Regions from separate parts of the Methylobacillus flagellatus KT genome, predicted to be linked through region 1. Evidence: riboswitches for the same ligand, from Rfam matches in the RefSeq annotation. Region 1 holds a riboswitch; the other holds the start of a gene.
What was found. A riboswitch is a leader RNA that binds a small molecule or an ion and turns the genes downstream of it on or off. The one in region 1 is predicted to bind thiamine pyrophosphate.
Positions count from the first base shown of each region.

Region 1 (3,114 bases):
GTTGTCTACGCCAAAGCGGAAGGTGGTTGCTGTATTGCCGAGCTTGGTAGTATAGGCGCCGCCCAGGTTCAGGACATGGTAGCCCTCCACTTTTCTGTTCAATGCCGCAATCTCGTTGCTTGGCGCGAAGGCCTTGCTACTTGAATAAATCCATGCCGCGTTCAGCTTGAGCGCAGGCAAGCCAGGCCAGGTATATTCGCTGTACAGCGCAGACCTGAACCTCGGTACATTGCCGGCTTGTTTGTCTTCGATACGGTCATCGCCCGTGCCTTCGGCCCTTGCCTGCAAGGCGGTGACGCTGGCGCTCAGCGCCCAGTTGCGAGTGACGCGTCCTTGGGCGGCAAATTCAAGGCCACGGTTGACCTGCGTGCCATTGACGACGTAGGTGGGTGTGGCATCCACATATTCATTCTTGCGCTTGATCTCGAATACGGCGGCAGATACACTGACGCTCGGTGTCACTTCCGCTTTCACGCCGAACTCGACTTGCCTGGACTTGTTGGGATCCATGATGACTTCTGCGTTAGTCGTGCCTGTGGGTGCCGTACCGCCTGGCTCCAGGCCTTGTGAGTAGGCACCATACACCGCCAGTTCCGGCTGCAGCTTGTAAACCAGCGCGAGGTTGGGCAAGACAAAATCGTCATCCGTGCGGTGCGTCAACACCCCTGATGAGTTGAACTGATCACGCTTGAACTGTACATAACGCACGCCGGCATGCAGCTTGAGCTGGTTGGTCAGGGACATTACATCCTGCACGAACAGTGCGCGCTCTTCATCCTTACGACGCAAACGCACGGGGTTGACGTCGGCAAGTGGGAAGTTGTCATAGTAGACGGGCGCGTAGATATTGCTTTCACCCACATAGTTGTACACATAGTCGGCAAAATGATCGCGACGGTTCAGCGTCGACAGGCCGGCAATGAGCTCATGGTGTACGCTGGCTGTCGTGAAGTTGCCTTGCAGCAGAGCCTGGGTGGCGGTGATCGAGCGCTTGTCGTTCTTGCGGCGCAAGTCATACATCGAATAGCTGCCGTCGCTGCAGAAACCGACTATCAGTCCTTGCGTCTGGCAGCCTGAAGGCAAGGTCACGGCATCATCGCGATGCAGGGTCGATTGGTTGGCCTGCAGGGTGGTATGCCAGTGGTCATTCAACTCATAATTGAACTTCAGCCCGATATTGTAGCTATCATCCACCACTGGCCGGCTCCAGGATTGATCGTTGAGCATTTGTTTGGCACTGACACCGGTCGGGATTCTTTGCTCCGGCCCCAGCAGCTGAAATCCCGGCACGGTCAGCTGTGACTTGTGCTGGTAGTCGAGATCAAGCTGCAGCAATGCCCGGGGACTGAGGTGAAAATCGAATGCCCCAGAAATGAAGTTGCGGTTGCCGGTCGAGCCATCGACATAAGATTTGATGTCTTCCGCTGCGGCATTGATGCGATAACCGAAGATACCATCTTCTGAGCGGCCACTCAGGTCGACGGCGCCGTATACCGTACCGCGTTCGCGAACTTCGAATGTTGCCGAACGCAATGGGACGTCGGTAGGGCGCTTGGTCACATAGTTGATTATACCGCCTGATGAAGCAATCCCTGCCTGCATTCCTGCAAGGCCCTTGAGAATCTCGATGCGCTCCTTGTTTTCCATGGGCACCATGGCTTGCGCAAGAATCACCATGCCATCCTTGCGGTAGTTGGCGCCTTGATTAAGCACAAATCCACGGATGGCAAACCAGTCTGCCAGCCCGACCGCATTGTAGGAGTTCTGTACGCTGGCATCCCATTTCACCGCATCAGTGGCGGAGCGTATGCTGCGATCCTGCATTTGCTCATGGGTGATCACGTTGATGGAAGCTGGCGTGTCCAGCAAGGATGCTTCGGGAAAGCTGCCGACACTGGCGCGGCGTGCCGGGCTGCCGGCAGGCGCGGAGGTGACGACGGTCTCAGGTAGTGATGGGTGATCGGCCTTGCTGGCATCCTGGGCTTGGGCTGCCGGTGAAAATACGCAGGCGATAGCCAGCATGTTGATGTGTGGACGGAAAGTAGAGGCAGGCATGGTGTGCGTTCACTCGCGTTAGGGACAGGCACGCGCAGGAACGGACGAAAAGCCCCAGATAGGCAGAATGGACCTTAGTGGCTTTGCGCTTTCCTACGCTGGCATTATCCAGTTCAGGTTCAAGGGTATATCTCACCAGAAGATTGGCTCTTCAGGACCCCTAGCGTGGCGGCTATCTTAACAAAGATGATGAAGATAGCGCCAATTTTTTTATGTCCAGCGACAGCCTGGGATGGGGCGGGCTGGATACCATCGCAGACTGTGTCAACCAGGCAAGGGCGAGGAAGGTGCCTCCTGCCATAGTAAGTGCAGGTGGGGCAGCACATGATGCGGGCCTATCTGGCCGATAATCCCCGAGCGGCGCAGCTTCTCCAGAATATTGGGCCTGGCTTCCACAATCACTAGTCGAATATTGTGTTGCTTGCATGTATCCAGCAGGTTCCACAACGCCTGCAGACCGGTAGCATCCATGATCGGCACGCGCGCCATACGCAGCACGATGGTGTCGGTGTTCTCGCCTATGGTTTGCAGGCGGCGCTGCAGGTGCTCGGCCGCTCCAAAGAAAAAAGGTCCTTCCAGGCGGTATACCAGTGTGCCCGGCGGCAGGTGCCATGCATGCGGGCCATATTCCTGCTGCAAGTCGTCATCACTCAGCTGCGTCACATTCACCGTGTCCGCCATGCGTTTCATGAACAGCAGTGCGGCAAGTACGACGCCGATATTGACGGCAATGACCAGGTCGCTGAATACGGTAAGCAGGAAAGTGATCAGCAGCACGGCGACATCCGCCCGCGGCGCAGTCCTGGCAATATGCAGGAAGCGATGGACTTCGCTCATGTTATAGGCCACCACGAACAAGATGGCCGCCAGCGCCGCCAGGGGAGCATTCACGGCCAATGGGGCCAGCAAGACCACGATCAACACCAGAGTGACGGCATGTACGATGCCGGACAACGGGCTGTTGGCTCCGTTGCGGATGTTGGTGGCGGTACGCGCCAGCGCGCCGGTGGCGGCAAAGCCGCCAAACAATGGCGAGGCGATATTGGCAATGCCTTGTCC
Region 1 is NC_007947.1:2,129,366-2,132,479, reverse strand. Features, by position in the region: gene MFLA_RS10175 (TonB-dependent siderophore receptor) at 1-2,055, opposite strand, end outside; TPP riboswitch at 2,129-2,227, opposite strand; gene MFLA_RS10170 (SulP family inorganic anion transporter) at 2,320-3,114, opposite strand, start outside.

Region 2 (3,114 bases), 210 kb from region 1:
CACCGCATAGATCGCCTCAGCGTGTTTTGCCGCCAGCGCGCGACCATGCTCGGAAGCGCCGGCCTGGAACAGCACGGGATGTCCCTGCGGCGGGCGCGGCACGGTCAACGGCCCGTCGACGAGAAAATGCTTGCCCCGGTGGTTGATCTGGCGCACCCGGCTTTCGTCGACGTAATCGCCAGCGCGGTCGTTGAGCAGCGCACCATCGTCCCAGCTATCCCACAACTGCAGCACCGCCTGGATGAACTCTTCTGCCCGGGCATAGCGCTCAGCATGGCCAGGCATGGCTTCATAGCCGTGATTTCGGGCCTCGACGTCGAACATGGACGTCACCACGTTCCAGCCCGCGCGCCCACCGGAAATATGGTCAAGCGAAGCCATCAGCCGTGCGGCATGGAATGGTGTGAAGAAGGTGCTGGAAATCGTGCTCACCAAGCCGATGTGCCGGGTGGCGCGGCTGATGGCCGTAAGCATGGTCACCGGTTCGAGAAACCAGCGTGGACCATCGGTGATGTTGTTGGTGGCATGGCCGTCGGCAAAGAACACGGCGTCCAGCTTGCCACGCTCGGCCAGCTGCGCCATTTCCTCGTAATAGCGGATATCACCAAGCCGCTCGACCTGGGAATCCGGGTGGCGCCAGGCCGCATTGTGGTGGCCGCAGCCGAACAGGAACAAGTTGATGTGCATCATGGCAGAACAAAAGCCTCTTTAGTGAATTCGATCATGACAGGCGCTGAGTCAGCGGATAGCATATTGACGCGAGCAAGAATGGCTGGAAAAAAGCTTAGCAGCGATCCTGGCTAGACGACTTGCCGCAGGCAGCGCAAGAAATAACGCCAGAGCTGGGCAACAACGCCAGAAAAATGGCGTCAGCCATCCTAATTCTTGACCAGCCCGCCATCCACCACCAGGTTCTGCCCCGTCACCGCGCGCGACCAGGGCGAAGCGAAGAACAGCACCGCGTCGGCGAACTCTTCCGGCGTAGTAACGCGGCGCAAGGGTGTGCTCGCGGCAATCAGGTCAAATACGGCATCCGGTGTGGCAGCAGAGGCGTCAGTCGTGCGCAGCAGGCCGCCCGACACCATGTTGACCGTGATGCCATCAGGCCCCAGATCCTGCGCCAGGGTGCGCGTGAGGGAAAGCAGCGCTGCCTTGGCGGCGGTGTAATCATGGTAAGGCACTACCGGGTTCTGGAACAGGTTGGTGCCGATATTGATCACCCGGCCGCCGCCCTGCGCACGCATGCCAGGCAAACAGGCCTGGACGGTATTAAGGGCACCGCGCACCACACCCTCAAATTGCTGCTGCAACTCTTCCCATGCCAGCTCATGCGCATGCGACCGCGCATCGCCGTTGAACTTGAAGTCAGGCAGGGCGTTGTTCACGATGGTGGTTACGGTCTTGCCGAAATGCGCCTGCGCCTGCTCCACCATCGCCCGCACGGCAACGGCATCACTCACGTCCGCCCGGATCGCCAAGGCCCGCCCCGGCGCTTCATCTGCCAAGGCCTCGGCGGCTTCCGCACTGTGAAGATAGTTGACGACCACACTTGCCCCCTGACCAAGGAAGGCGCGAGCGATATGCCGCCCCAGCCCACGGCCTGCGCCGGTGACGAGCACGAGTTGTTCTTGAATCGGGAGTAGCGATGAAGATGGATTGCCCATGTAATTCCTTTGCAATGGTCCATGGCAAGGGAATACATGGCAGCGCAAACTGCGACAGGCATTCCTCCGCCAGTATGATCTGGATCAGGTATACGGGTGTGTTCTCAGCCCTGACTGAATTGAATCATTCAAACAAGGCACCCCGTGCCGAAGAGTGGCTAACAAAACTCTCCTGACGTTGTTGTGCTCTGCCTTGCCGTACTATTTGTACGGTCTGCGGCAGAGCGCCCAGTCAGGATCGCTTGGCTGAGTTTTATTTAGCCACTCTGAGGCCGAACCATACCATGAAACATGAATTATCCGCATGTCTTCATCGCACACTGGAAGAATATCGCTATAATTCCAGACCTAACCTAGGGGAGCCGCTTGCGGCTGAGAAATGACAACCGTCATGACCCTTAATACTTGATCCAGACCATGCTGGCGAAAGGAAGGAAACAACGCATTCGATGTGCGTGCTCCTTGTCGTTCGCCGATTACCAGGAGTCACCACGCAATGCTCAGTACACAAGCCGTTTTCACCTGGCTGGTCTTTTTCGCCGCCATTTTCGCCATCGCTGGCATAGCTTATTCACGCAGGTTCCGCGGCAATCTTGAGGAATACATCGTCGCGCGTAATAGCCAGGGTACGCTGGCCAGTATCATGACCCTGCTGGCCTCGTCGCTGGGCGCATGGATATTGTTCTCGCCTGCGCAGGCAGCGACCTGGGGCGGCCTGACTGCCGTGATCGGCTATGCTATTGGCGCCATGTCGCCCCGACTTGCCATGATCCCGCTCGGCAAGCGCATGCGCGAGCTGATGCCCAGCGGTCACTCGCTGACTGAATTCCTCATCGCCCGCTACGGCAAGCCCATGTACCTGCTTGCGCTGACCATCATGCTGTTCTACCTGTTCATCGCCATGAGCGCCGAGATCACCGCCATCGCCAAGATGGTCACGCTGCTCGCGCCGGTGCCGCTCTGGGCCACTGCTGCCATCGTGCTCGGCTTCACGCTGCTCTACACCACCTACGGCGGCCTCCGTGCCTCCATCTTCACCGACAAGGTGCAGATCGTCATCATCATCCCGCTGTTGGCCGCGCTGGTCTTCATCGGATGGCAGGCGACCGGCGGCATTGCCCCGATCGCGGAAAAGCTGCAGCACACCGCGCCGCAGTTGATCGACCTGGAGGATATCGGCGGCATCAAGGCCGGGCTCACCTTCTTTGTCGCCATCCTGCTCACCGGCATCTTCCACCAAGGCAACTGGCAGCGCATCTACTCCGCCAAGGACATCCCTACCATGCGCAACGGCTTCCTGCTCGGCGGCATTCTCGTCGTGCCCTTCATCTTCATCATGGGCTTGTTCGGACTGGCCTTCATGGCAATGACACCGGACGGCGACAGCTCAGTGGCGTTGTTCAGCGTGATCATGCCCAATATCCCGCTCTGGTTGGCCGTCGCCCTGATT
Region 2 is NC_007947.1:1,919,785-1,922,898, forward strand. Features, by position in the region: gene MFLA_RS09120 (LLM class flavin-dependent oxidoreductase) at 1-690, opposite strand, end outside; gene MFLA_RS09125 (3-oxoacyl-ACP reductase) at 879-1,664, opposite strand; TPP riboswitch at 1,709-1,819, opposite strand; TPP riboswitch at 2,010-2,113, shown strand; gene MFLA_RS09130 (sodium:solute symporter family transporter) at 2,161-3,114, shown strand, end outside.
Region 2: another riboswitch for thiamine pyrophosphate. It lies ahead of MFLA_RS09125 (3-oxoacyl-ACP reductase); the one in region 1 lies ahead of MFLA_RS10175 (TonB-dependent siderophore receptor).